DNA from 4 places in the Paenibacillus durus genome. Region 4 is predicted to be linked to each of the others. Evidence: riboswitches for the same ligand, from Rfam matches in the RefSeq annotation. Region 4 holds a riboswitch; each other region holds the start of a gene.

The links. Region 4 has a riboswitch for cyclic di-GMP ahead of PDUR_RS18905 (thiamine pyrophosphate-binding protein). Riboswitches for the same ligand answer to the same signal wherever they lie in the genome.
Region 1: another riboswitch for cyclic di-GMP. It lies ahead of PDUR_RS22725 (S-layer homology domain-containing protein); the one in region 4 lies ahead of PDUR_RS18905 (thiamine pyrophosphate-binding protein).
Region 2: another riboswitch for cyclic di-GMP. It lies ahead of PDUR_RS29605 (anti-repressor SinI family protein); the one in region 4 lies ahead of PDUR_RS18905 (thiamine pyrophosphate-binding protein).
Region 3: another riboswitch for cyclic di-GMP. It lies ahead of PDUR_RS26140 (fibronectin type III domain-containing protein); the one in region 4 lies ahead of PDUR_RS18905 (thiamine pyrophosphate-binding protein).

Annotation. Positions count from the first base shown of each region.
Region 1 is NZ_CP009288.1:5,170,343-5,173,746, reverse strand. It holds gene PDUR_RS22735 (MerR family transcriptional regulator) at 229-627, shown strand; gene PDUR_RS22730 (aldo/keto reductase) at 684-1,709, opposite strand; cyclic di-GMP riboswitch class I at 1,932-2,025, shown strand; gene PDUR_RS22725 (S-layer homology domain-containing protein) at 2,083-3,404, shown strand, end outside.
Region 2 is NZ_CP009288.1:376,274-379,677, reverse strand. It holds gene PDUR_RS01790 (PadR family transcriptional regulator) at 1-7, shown strand, start outside; gene PDUR_RS01785 (aldo/keto reductase) at 120-1,094, shown strand; gene PDUR_RS01780 (helix-turn-helix domain-containing protein) at 1,259-1,603, shown strand; gene PDUR_RS29605 (anti-repressor SinI family protein) at 1,699-1,851, opposite strand; cyclic di-GMP riboswitch class I at 1,878-1,967, opposite strand; gene PDUR_RS01775 (2-oxoglutarate dehydrogenase E1 component) at 2,450-3,404, shown strand, end outside.
Region 3 is NZ_CP009288.1:5,893,351-5,896,754, reverse strand. It holds gene PDUR_RS26145 (IS5 family transposase) at 1-1,303, opposite strand, end outside; cyclic di-GMP riboswitch class I at 1,545-1,631, shown strand; gene PDUR_RS26140 (fibronectin type III domain-containing protein) at 1,716-3,404, shown strand, end outside.
Region 4 is NZ_CP009288.1:4,349,320-4,352,723, forward strand. It holds gene lspA (signal peptidase II) at 24-536, opposite strand; gene PDUR_RS18900 (TraR/DksA C4-type zinc finger protein) at 749-1,474, shown strand; cyclic di-GMP riboswitch class I at 1,621-1,718, shown strand; gene PDUR_RS18905 (thiamine pyrophosphate-binding protein) at 1,874-3,404, shown strand, end outside.

The sequences.
Region 1 (3,404 bases), 820 kb from region 4:
GTGCTTAAATGACAACATTTTTTCAATGATCACAAAAGGCCATGAATGTCTGCGCGAGTAGAGTTCAAGGCCTTTTTCGGCGCAAGCCGGCAAGGGAAGACTGCGATGGGTATTGACCAGCCCGCCGCCCCCCATTGGAAGCTTGACTTCGATCTTACTCTAGGACCTATAATGAAGATAACGTACCTGAATCCAAGGTTCACCTAAAATAAGGCGGAGGTCAAACCAATGAGCCTCAAAATGCAGTATACGATCGGCCAAGTGGCAGAGAAGTCCAATTTGTCGATCCACACCTTAAGATATTATGAAAAAGAGGGCATTCTGCCGTTCATCAAACGCAACGAAAGCGGCATCCGCATTTATGAAGATGAGCATATCGAGTGGCTTAAATTCATATGCTGCCTCCGCGAAACGGGCATGTCCATTTCACAGCTGAAGGAATTTGTCGAGCTTACCGTGCAGGGCGACGCAACCACTGAAGAGCGTATACAAATGCTTGAGCTGCAGAAGAAAACCGTTCAAGATCAGGTCAACACCCTGATGTCCTACATCGGGATGATTGACTTCAAGATCGATATGTATTCCAAGGAAAAAGACGGAATCAAAAGCACCGGACAACCAGGTTAATCTAAGCTAAAAGGGACGAACCGAAGTATTTCGGCCCATCCCTTTTTTTCTGCTGCTTAGTTCTGATTCGGGTAACGATCCTCAATATAAACGCTGGGGTTCCATAATGGATACTCCGGCTGCAGACGGCTGACTTGATCAAGACGGGACAATTCTTCCTCGTTCAAAATGATACCGGATGCCCCAAGATTGTCCTGAAGCTGGTCAGGCCGTTTGGCTCCAACAATAACGCTCGTCACGGCAGGTTGATTCAGCAGCCAGGCCAGGGCGATTCTGGCGACCGAGGTTTCCCGCGCCTTTGCGATTTCCTGCAAGACGTCAATCAGGACATAGCCTTTCTCCCGGTCAACCGGAGGAAAATCAAATTTGTTGCGCCGGTCATCCGCCCCGCCTTGATTGCCCCGCGTATACTTGCCCGACAGAAATCCACCGGCCAAAGGACTCCATACGAGGAGGCCCATCTTCTGATCCTGAAGCACAGGGATAATATCCCGCTCAACATCGCGCCCGGCCAGCGAATAATAAGATTGGGTTGTTTGGAAGTCATGCAGGCCTAGTTGCCGGGAAATGCCGTTCGCCTTCATCATCTGCCAGCCCTGCAGGTTGGAGCAGCCGATATATCGAACCTTGCCGCTGCGAACGAGATCGTCCAGCGCACGCAAGGTCTCTTCCCAATCCGTAAGCGGATCGGGGCCGTGAATCTGATACAGGTCGATGTAATCTGTTCCAAGACGCTTGAGGCTCTCTTCCGCTTGCTGGATAATATGACCCCTCGATAATCCTACCTGGTTCGGACCCGGTCCCATCCGGAATCTTACCTTGGTCGCGATCACCGCTTCATGCCGCTTGCCTTTAAGCGAACGTCCCAAAATCTCTTCCGACTCACCCACGCCGTACACATTAGCGGTATCAAAAAAATTAATGCCTGCTTCGAGCGCTTCATTCACAAGCAGCCCAGCCGCCTGCTCATCAAGAGCCCCCATTACAGAACTCATCGGATCATTTTTGCCGCCGAACGTCATAGTGCCGAGACAGAATTCCGATACCATCAGACCTGTGCCGCCTAGCTGTTTGTATTTCATGCTTCATCTCTCCCTTGCTGGTTGATTATGTCCTAGCAAAATCATCATAATACCTAGAGTTCACTCTAGGTCAAGGCTAGTATTTTGGCGTTCATCCCTTCTGGTAATAAAGTATTATTTTCAGGAAAAAGGCATGCAAAAATTTGTAACCTATTGTACAATTTTGGGGAAAGTCAGACTTTTTGACTACATATAAAGCACTAGTCACAAAGAAACCAAGTGCTTGAACAAAGGCAAACCCGTTCGAAAGTCGGGGACGCAAAGCCACGGGCCTTCCGTCATGATCCAATCATGACCTGGCAGCCGGGTTGCTCAAGAGGCTTGGTTTTTTGTTGTCGTTAGTGGGGGGGATTGGAGACTTATGAGGAACGGCTTGAAAAAATGGGTGGCAGGATTACTGGTCATGGGATTAATGGCGGCAGGGACAGTATCCTCCGGGCAGCAGGTATCCGCTGAGACGGTCTACACCTACAAGGATGAATTGACCTCGTTCACTGTTGAGGGAAGCAATGTCCGGATATCGGGGACACATGTGGTCTGGCGGTCCAATGCCGCAAATTATGCCGGACAAATCTATTACGGCAATAGAGGTACCGGTCAACAGCTACAGATAACGAGCCATGGCAAACCAACCGATACGCCTGTCGTCGGCGTTAATGGAAAAGGGGAGCCAATCGTGGTATGGGCCGACAAAAGAGATCAAAACGACGGCGCCGGCAATCTGAACTGGGATATCTACAGCTACAATGTCAGTACAAAAACCGAGTCCAAGCTAAATACGGATGCCGGCCAGCATCGCATACCTTCCATAGACGGCAATTATGTTGTCTGGCAGACAAATCCTCAATACGAAATGTACTTGTATGACCTGGCGAATGGTACCTTGAAGGATTTAGGGGAAGGGCGAGACCCGGTTGTTGGGAAAGGGCGCATTGTCTACAAAGGGGCTTTGGACGGCGATCTGTATGAATACGGGATTTCGTCCGGGACGAGCCGGAAGCTTCTTGACCTGCCGGGCACCTCTTATGTAGAGCGGTTCGTATTCAATGGCGAAGAAATTCTGTGGAAGCAGCGTGATTTGGATGGAAATGGAAAGTATACGTTTCTTGATCTGGGAGTAAGTAATCCGCAGCCGGTGGATTTGACCCAGCCGGTTCCGCTAGGCAAAACCGAATACGCGGAAATGAGTATTTCGGGCGGAACGGCAGCCTGGCTGGAGGCTAGCGGCGACAAGGCAATTGTGCGGAGTGCGGATTTAGCGACCGGGAACCTGTACAGCTTGGGCGTCATCGCGCCGTCGCAATTCATCGGCTTCAATGGAGAAGAGCTTGCTCTTATTGCGGGCGGCAAGCTGATTAGCCGGGAAATCGTTCGGAGCGAATCGGCTGCTTCGACGCCTGGAAGCATTGGGGCTGCTGCGCTTCAGCAGGAAGGCGATCTAATTGGTCCGGGCGGCGGAGTGGCCGCAGGAGGACAAGCCGCACGGCTCGTGTTCGAACCGGGAACCTTCGGCAGGGAGTCACGAGTCGTATTGAAGCCAAGCGGAGCGGTCACAGCGCCTAATAAAGAAATGACATGGCTTGGAGTAGCCTGGACATGGACGTCCGAAGCGAAGCTTGAAAAGCCGGCCCTGCTTACCATTGAATTGGAGCAAGCCGCCGCAACGGCTGGCCGTGCTAACCGGACAGGCATTTA
Region 2 (3,404 bases), 2.1 Mb from region 4:
GGAGTAACCCCCTTGTATGCCGCCTGGCACCGCTTCTTAAGCGATTAAAAGTATCATACCGGCTTCCAAAGTTGTACAATATCTCTGAAATCATCTACCACTATGACGGAGGGATTGAATTGAAAACGTTACCGCTTAACAAGCGCGGAATTCCCGCAAGCCGGCTTGTCCTGGGCTGTATGGGCCTTGGCGGAGGCTGGGACCGCGAGGCGATTACTAAAGAGCAAATCAAGGAAGGACATGAGGCTGTCGAAGCGGCGCTCTCCATCGGCATCAATATGTTCGATCACGCTGATATTTATACCCGCGGCAAAGCGGAGCAAGTATTCGGCACCGTCCTTAAAGAACGGCCGGAGCTGCGTGAACGGATCATTCTTCAATCGAAGTGCGGCATTAAGCTGGCCGAACCCGGCGAAAGCTCCAACGTGTTCGATTTCTCCAAGAGCCATATCCTAAGCAGTGTGGACGGCATCCTGTCTCGTCTGGGAGTAGAATACCTGGATATTCTGCTGCTTCACCGGCCCGATCCGCTGATGGACCCTGAAGAGGTGGGCGAAGCGCTTCACCTGCTTAAGCAATCCGGCAAGGTGCGGCATTTCGGCGTCTCCAATATGAGCCAGGGGCAAATCAAGCTGCTTCAGGCATACAGCGAAGAGCCGTTTATCGTCAATCAGTTGGAGATGAGCCTTGAGAAGATCTACTGGCTCGATTCGGTCGTAAGCGTCAATCAGCAAGCCTGGAGAGAGCAAGGCATGCCCGAAGGAACGATCGAGCACTGCAGGCTGGAGAATATCCAGCTTCAGGCGTGGGGGCCGCTGGCCCAGGGCAAATACAGCGGACGCCCGCTGGACGGAGAATCCGAAACGGTCCGCAGCACCGCGCGCCTTGTCCGTACGCTGGCCGATGAGAAAGGGACGACCCCGGAAGCGATAGTCCTCTCCTGGCTGATGACGCATCCGGCCGCGATTCAGCCCGTTATCGGAACGGTAAGTCCGAAGCGCATCGCAGCCTGCGAAGGCGCGGACAAGCTTACGCTTACCCGTAAGGAATGGTATGACCTGTACGTCAGCTCCCGGGGCGTGCGGTTACCTTGACGATTCATCGGCGCGCCGCCGCAGAAATCGAAGGGATAGAATAGCGTCCAGCCGGATTATAGCTTTCGGATTCGTTAGAAATTCTGGAAAATGCCTGCTTTGCCTTGTATGCAGACCTTTGCTATACTAGTACCAAAAAAACAAGGAGGGGGGCGTAACTCATCGTGCCAGATAATATAGGACAACACATTCAGCATCTTCGTCTGGAGAAGGGCTTGTCTTTATCCGAGCTGGCCAGCAAGGCTGATGTGGCCAAATCATACTTGAGCAATGTTGAACGCAACATTCAATCCAACCCCTCTATCCAATTCATTGAAAAAATTGCCGAGGCTCTGGACGTTCCCGTTCACGTTCTTCTCTATGGAGAGAACTCCGATACGCAGGAGGAAATGCTGGATTCCGAATGGTTCAAGCTAGTGCAGGAGGCTATGGCTTCAGGCGTCAGCAAGCGCGAGTTTAAGGAGTTTCTGGATTACCAGAAATGGCGTCTTGAACAGAAGGACCAGTAATCCAGTAAAGCCCACAAACATAAAGAGGACATGACGCCGCGCCGCCATGTCCTCTTTCAAATATCAATTGATAATGCCCTTTCAGACCCCTCTTGCTACATTGCCTTAAGTGTCCTGTCATTGAAGAACCGACGAATCTCATCCACTTGAAGCCCTTGCTTCTTGGCTTTCAGAAGCAAATACACCCATTCCATATCAAGCTCTAACGTCTGCAGCTCTCCGATGTTCCCCTGGTTGGACTTGTCCAAAAAATCTCCTCCTAAGATTTTTGTCCCCAGGCAGTCCGGCCGTCGTAGTATATAAAAATAACCTTAGACCCGTGACTTTGTGCCCCTGCCTTTCAGCAGGTTTACCTTTTACTGGACCCTTGCATTCAAGGATCTGATATTGATTCTCATCACAATGAGTCTTGCAAGAATATTATACAAGAAGTTCGTCCTAAAGTGTGTCGAATTTTGGAAATAAGTAAGTATGCGCGGAGAAAAAATAGAGTTGATCAAACGGCACCCGGCAGTAGAAATAATTTGAACATATGTATGATCTTAGTAGTATGAATGAACTATATACGACAAATACCCATTTTTCAAGTCTGTTAACCAAAATTTTTTGGAAATAGCGAATCATTTGTTTGGTTATTTGGTCCTGTACATAATTATGCCTTTTTTCGAACGGATTGGACGAAAGCTTGAATTGATTACAAATGTTGAAAGGAGCACAATAGGATGAGGCATTAGCTTTATAATGGTTTGTCTTTGTTATAGAATGTAAACGTAACCACCGCAGCTCCAACAGAGGGCCTCCTTAATCAGCGCCACCTTTGGAGCTTAACCGTTAGGAGGATGTTTCATGTCAGCCAAAGAGTCCTACAACGAATCCGTCTGGAGCAAGTATTACGGTCCCAATCTGGGCTACATTCAGGAAAAGTACGAACATTTCGCCGAAGATCCTTTTTCAGTGGAAGCCCACTACCGCGAACTATTCACCATCTACGGTTCTCCTCCGCTGACATCCGAGGCTGCAAGGACTCCCGGACCGGCCTTGCCCGCCGATACCGATTGGCTTCGCAAAGCGGTTAGAGCTTCCAAGCTGATCGCAAGCATCCGCATTTTTGGCCATCTGGCAGCCGACATCGACCCGCTGGGACAGGGTCATACCTCCATGGCCAAATGGCTGGACCCCGAGACTTATGAGCTTACGCGCGAAGATTTGCTTGCCCTGCCGGCTTCGCTCATCTGGGAGAACGCTCCGCAGGATGTGCTGACCGGCTGGGACGCTTATCACCGGATGCGCCAAACCTATACCAAGACGATTGCCTACGAATTCAGCCATGTCCACGACGAACAGGAGCTTCGCTGGCTGAACAGTCAGGCCGAATCGGCCACCTCGCCCGCTCCGCTCACGCCGGCGGAACGCAAAGGGCTGCTGGGCCGGCTCATCCAGGTGGAGCAGTTCGAGACATTCCTGCATAAGACATTTGTCGGCCAGAAGCGGTTCAGTCTGGAAGGCAATGATGCGCTTGTTCCTATGCTGGACGAAATTGTCCGGGCGGCCGCGCATGACGGCGCGGAGCATATCCTGATGGGCATGGCCCACCGGGGCCGTTTGAATGTGCTCGCGCATATTTTGGGCAAACCGTACGATATTATTTTTTCCGAATTCCACCATTCTCCGAACAAGGAGCTGTTCCCGTCCGAAGGGTCCATGGGCATCAACTACGGCTGGACCGGAGATGTAAAATACCATTTGGGCGCCGACCGTGCGTTCCATGAAGGCGAGACAGTGCGCGCCCGTCTGACGCTTG
Region 3 (3,404 bases), 1.5 Mb from region 4:
TGAGACGAATGCCCACCCCTTTACAGTAGGCAAGGTTCTCTCGATTCCGGTAGATCTTGTCTGCCAGGATCACCGCCGGATACGCGCCAAAACGCTCTTTGTACGATTTCACCGCATCTTGCAGGGTGCCCGATTCGTTAAAGTTGTCCCATTGCATCGTTTCGATCCAGGCGTATCCGTTGGACAGACTGGCTGCTATCTTGGCTCCAAACTCGACGGACGCTCCGGCTTTTCCCCGGACAATCGGTCGGACATGCGGCTGTTCGATGCTTACGATTCGATGCTCCACCCGGTGCACTCCGCCATTCATCATTTCTTGTTGCTGCCGGTGCAGTTCGCGAATGACTAGCAAACGGCGATAGGTCATTTTGCTCAAAGTACTCAGCGAGGTTTGCTGGCTCAGGTTTTCAATGATTCGCAGATCCCGACCCACATAGCCGAGCTGCTTCTTGACCGCTTTGCGGATCGTTTTACCTTTGGGCTGGCGTTGTTTAGATACAAGCAGGTACGCTTTACGGGCTTGTCTGCGGTACGTGCGCGGCTTCTCCGCCAGACCGATCAGCGGCTGATGCAATGCGTCAATGATACCTTCCAGGATTTCACGAGCATGATTCAATAGCCCCAGATCTGTCGGATACTTGATGTCGGCAGGCGCACAGGTTGCATCCAGCATCAACGTGCCGCGATGGGTTTGTGCGTCGGGATTGGGAAGAAGACGAAAGAGGGACTTGGCCTTGCCCTTTTGTTGAGACTTTTCCGGCGTGGTATCCACTTCCAGAATCGTTAGGGTGTCGTCCATTTTCATGACCATTTGTCCACCCCCCGGGTGATCATCGTCGTCATCACGTGTTTGTTCCTTGGCTTTAGCCGCTGCTTTTGCTGCTTCCTGCTCGGCCTTCAGCCCTTCTTTTATGATCCAGTCATTGATCTCGTGAAGGATGTCGGGACCCAACCGGTCGCGAAAGTGAGTCATCAAGGAATGATGGAAGGGCTCTTTGTCCACGTAACCGCCAAAACCCAGAAAATACTGCAAATAGGGGTTTTCCATGATCTGCAAAGTGGTTTCCCGGTCGGTTAAGCCTAGACGTTCCTTGATCAACAGGGAGCCCAAAGCCAAACGTACCGAATACGCCTTTTGCCCTTCGTCGGGTGCGCCGAACACCTTTACATATTTTTCTTCCGCTTGCTCCCAGGGAACGAGTTTGGCCAGCTTCACCCACCGATTGTTGGGGTTCAGTTTGCCGCCAAAGGGCAGGTAAAAATCTTTGAGAAGATCGTCGGTCGATTCTATCCGTTCAAACATGATAATTCACTCCATCTGCAAGGGTTTTTTGCATTTTTCGAGTATTTCCTTGCAGATGATTTCGACAAAAACGGCTTCTATTCCTTGTGGGAGTAAGAGTTTTTGTTTATTCAGCAAGCCCTAAGTACCGCAGGCAAGTCATCTATGGGAAAATAGCAGATTAGACCGATCATGGTTCTTACGACCTATTCACATTACAGGAATAGATACCTATTATAAAAATAGAACTTCAGTCACAACCCAGTGAAAAAGGCAAATCATGAGAAATCATGAGACGCAAAGCCAAGGGCCTGAACCACATCCATGTGGAAGGCAGCCGGTTGCCACAAGGAATCATAGCTTTTACTATGAGCCTTGTCTGAGGTTCATTTTTTTTGTCTATTATCCTTATATCAAAGAAAGGTAGGAACACATGAGAAAACGTAAATCCTCCAAAAGACTTTCTTTCCTGGTTTCGATGATGCTTATGGTCCAGGTCTTGTTTCCCGCTCTAAATGTGTTTGCGGCTGAGACAAACAATAACGTGCTGCCTCCAAGCAATCTTTCCTATCAGCTCCTGACACCAACCGATGTCAAGCTGACATGGAGCTCCGTGTTTGGGGCTACTGGTTATAAGGTGTATGAGATTACGGATGGCCAACTGATCGAGCGGGGGACAATGACAACGACCTCCTTTACCATTAACGGTCTTCCGGAAGGTTCATATACTTATGTGGTTTCAACCTTAAGTCCGGACGGAGAGTCAGGGCCCTGCGCGCCAATCACGGTGAATATCACCTATCCCGACATGACGGCGCCAACCTTGACTTACACGATTCAAAACGGCAACGATATTGTCCTGAGCTGGACCACTTCTGCGTATGCCCAAAGTTACAATCTTTATCAAGTTCAAGCTGATGGACAAAGAACCTTGATAAAATCCCAGGCAACACATACATATACAGTCGTCAATGCTCCAATGGGAACAGCTACGTACGCGGTTAGTGCGGCGAATTCCGCCTTTGGTGAATCTCCTCTATCCGCACCTGTCGACGTTAATGTCGTCCTTCCAGTCATGGCCGCTCCAGGCAACTTCACGTTTAGCCTGGCGAACGTCAACGACATCAACCTGAAATGGAATGCAGTCAGTTACGCCACGAACTATAAAATCTATCAAATCCAAGCTGACGGTCAAAAAGTATTAAAAAGCACGGTAACCGGTACAACCGTCTCCTTTACCAATCAAGAGGCTGGAGAATATGTATATGAGGTATATTCCTACAGCAGTCGTTTTGGCGAATCGGCGGAAGGAAGCCGTTTAACGGTAACTGTCGGGGATGTCACTATGACGGCACCCGGCAATCTAACTTATAAACTGCAAAACGTCAACGACGTGGTTTTAACATGGAGTACCGTTTCAAATGCTACAGGCTATAAAATCTATCAGCTCATCGACGGGCAGCTCGTACTGAAAAGCACGGTAACCGGAACAGCTGTCACCTATACGAACCAACCGGCCGGGGATTACCACTATGAGGTACATTCCTATAGTGACCGTTTCGGGGAATCGGCGGAAGGCAGCCAGGTTTCAGTTACTCTGAGCTCCGTAACCATGGAGCCGCCTGCCGCTGTTAACTATACGCTCAAAAACGTTAATGATGTGGTCCTGACCTGGGAGACTTCGGCAAACGCCAGCAGTTACAAAGTCTATCAAATTATTGACGGACAAAAAGTATTGAAAAGCACGGTAACCGGCACTACTGTCACTTACACTAATCAGCCGCAAGGGAATTATACGTATGAAGTTCATTCCTTCTCTACCCGTTTCGGGGAATCAGCGGAAGGAAGTCAGGTTTCAGTTACTCTGAGCTCCGTAACAATGGAGCCGCCGGCCGCTGTTAACTATACGCTCAAAAACGTTAATGATGTGGTCCTGACCTGGGAGACTTCGGCAAACGCCAGCAGTTACAAAGTCTATCAAATTATTAACGGACAAAAAGTATTGAAAAGCACGGTAACCGGCACTACTGTCACTTACACCAATCAGCCGCAAGGGAATTATACGTATGAAGTTCATTCCTTCTCTACCCGGTTCGGGGAATCGGCGGAAGGAACCCAGGTT
Region 4 (3,404 bases):
CCCTTCATTACGGGCGTCCTTACTCAATGCTGTTCATTCCTTTCCTCTACCTCGCTTGTTTCCTTCACTTCAATCACTTCGGTTGGGCCGCCCCTCATATCCATGATGGAATCGAGTATGATGAGCGCTACGCCGACGACAATACAGGAATCCGCCACGTTAAAGATCGGAAACGTATAGCTGCCGAAATTAAACCGCAGAAAATCGACAACTTCGCCTGTAATCGCCCGGTCGAGAAAGTTGCCGACTGCGCCGCCAAGCACGAGTGACAGCGCCAAGGGCAGCAATCGCCGCGTCCTTTTTACTTTGTTCAAATACCAGACGATTCCAATCAGGACGACAACCGTCACCAGTATGAGAAACCAGCGCTGGTCCTGCAGAATGCTGAAAGCGGCGCCGCGGTTTCGATGCGATGTGATAACAAAAAAGTTCCCGATTACCGGAATTTGTTCGTCGATTTCAAGGCGCGTGGAGATCAGATATTTCGTTCCCTGGTCAAGCAAAAATACGATTAGCGCGATCAGATAGTACACCACTTCAGCTTGTCACTCCGTTCTTATTTTTCCCACCCGAAAGCGGTCCAAAACGTGTATAAAAGACTTGTATATTGTAGCACAGGCGTTAAGAACCCGTCCATTGGAGCGCACCCCGAGCCTTGCTTATCAAAAGCACAATTTTCCAGCGGTAAAAAACCGGCCAATCGGCCAACCTAACAAGGAAAACGGCATATGGAAAGGAGCCGAGGCTAATGAATCACCTGTCTTCGGAACAGCTTGCCCACCTGCGCGGCCTTCTTATCCGCCAGCGGGACGATATCCGGCACAGGCTTAAGGAGAATGAAGATCACGGTCTTGAAGATTCCATGCGGGATATGTCGGGCGAATTGACCGAAATCGACAACCATCCCGGCGATGTCGCAACCGACCTGTATCATCGTTCTATGGATATATCGCTTCAAGAGCTTGAAGAACTGGAACTTAAGGATATAGACGATGCGCTTGAGGCGATGGACAAAGGCACATACGGCATTTGCGCAGCGAGCGGACAGCCGATTCCGTATGAGCGCCTGGCCGCCCTTCCTGCTACGCGCTATTCCAAGGAATACAGCCCCCGCCAGGAAAAGCCGCATACACGCCCGGTTGAAGAGGAATTTCTTACTCCTCCATTCGGGCGGAGCAGTCTCGACGAGCATGAGTATAACGGATTTGACGGCGAGGACGCCTGGCAGATCGTCGAGAGCTTCGGCACCTCCAACACGCCGGCTATGGCGGAGGGAAATAATATCGATTCTTACAATGATATGGAAATCGAAGCCGATGACCCGGATGGCTTCGTCGAGCCCTGGGAAAATTTCATCGCCACGGACATAACGGGCAATCATGTTACCGTCGTGAAGGGACATCAGTACCAGAGTTACATGGACAGCGGAGAAGGCGATTACCTGCTTGATCCTTACGCTAACGAGAAGGAGTAGCCGCAAGGGCTGCTTCTTTTCTTTGCAATGAGTCTTTATGCTCAATAATCAATCATTTCGTCAAATTTCGAGCCTGTTTATATAAATATATTGACAAAACAAGGGCTAGGAATATATTGTAAGGGAAAATTGTTCTTTTTTATTAACCTTAATATGGGCAAAATTCTCCGAAAGGGAATGACGCAAAGCCATGGATCTACAGTCTCAGTTCTTCCCTTGAGACCATGACAGCCAGGTTGCTGAAGAACCGGGACGACTGCATATCAAGCGTCCTAAATGGTGATTTGTCAACCGACCTGTACTCTGTTTTGAGTACAGGTCTTCTGTCATTTGTTATTCTGATCTACCGGTTTTACTTCGAAGGATCGATAACATGACAAACAATATTTAATTTGTGAGGTGGATCTTTTGAAGACAGTCGCAGATTATATGGCGGAAGCACTACGCAATCTCGGAGTAACGCATTCTTTTGGCATTATCGGTAAATCTATTTGTCCCATAGTTCTTAAGATGGTGGATTATGGTATTGAGTTTATTCCCGGGAGACATGAATCCAGCTCTGGATTCGAAGCTTCCGGCTATGCCTTAAAGACCGGAAATCTAGGCGTCGCTTTCGGTACTTCCGGTCCGGGGGGGACGAACCTCCTCACAGCGGCGGCACATGCCAAAGCCAATAACCTCCCTGTGCTGTTTATTACGGGGCATCAATCCATTCAGGAGCTCGGAATTCCCCAATGCCAGGATTCCTCTTCGTATCTAGCAGATTTGGCGGACATGTTCAGACCCGCTACGCTCTTCAGCAAACTAATCGAACGCGGCGACCATTTCAGCACGATTTTTAACCATGCCATTTCCATTGCGCTGAGCGGCAAGCGCGGACCTGTTCATCTGTGCATTCCGTTTGATGTCCAGACAGAACCGCTTAAAGAATGCCGAATTGTTATCCCCGAACGCGAAACCCTTGTCAGTTACGCTAATTTTGACCGGGTTACGGATGCCATTAATCATTCCAGCAGACCTCTGATCATAGCCGGCAAAGGCGTCAACCGCTCCGGCACGCATACGGAATTGGTCCAATTGGCAGAGACTTTTAATATTCCTGTCGTTACTACTCCCGGCGGCAAAGGCGCTATTGCCTGGGATCATCCGCTGTACCATGGTCCGGTCGGTGTTGGCGGATGCAAGCATGGCGACGATTTATTGAACCGCAGTGATTTGTTTATCGTGCTTGGGTCGCGGCTTAGTGACATGACCATTTGTAACCTTAAGGCGGATAATCATCCAAAGACCTTAATTCAGTTTGATGTAGACCCTACCTTTGTGGGAAAAATACTAACCTCCCAGACGATTGCTGTCGGCGGAGATTTGCGCGATAACTTGTCGCTGTATCTCAAGAATGTTGATACTGCCGCTATTAAAAAACGTGAAACGGAGACGGCCGTTCATTATGCGGAAGAACTGCCCGATCTGCCCAAGCTTTCGCTGGCGTCGGTAATGAACACGATGAGCGATCTGATCCCTTATAACAATACCGTATTTGTTGATGACGGCAGCCATGGCTTCAATGCCGTGAAGTGGTACAACGTGAAGAAGCCGGGCAGTTTTGTCTTCGACGCCTACTTTGCCTGCATGGGCAACGCAATCGGCATGGCAATCGGAGCAAAGGTTGCTTCCCCTGAGGAAACGATATTTTGCATTACCGGCGACGGCTGCTTCATGATGCTCGGCACAGAAATTAATACTGCCGTTTGCAAGAATATCCCGGTCATTTTTATCGTTGTGAATAATATGCAGCTGGATATGGCGTTAAAAGGAATGGAAAAAACTACAGGCAGAATCGACGGAACTCTATTTGAAGTTCCTATGGATGCCGTAAAATTTGCCGAATCGCTGGGAGCTGCCGGCTACAAATGCGAGACCAAAGAACAAT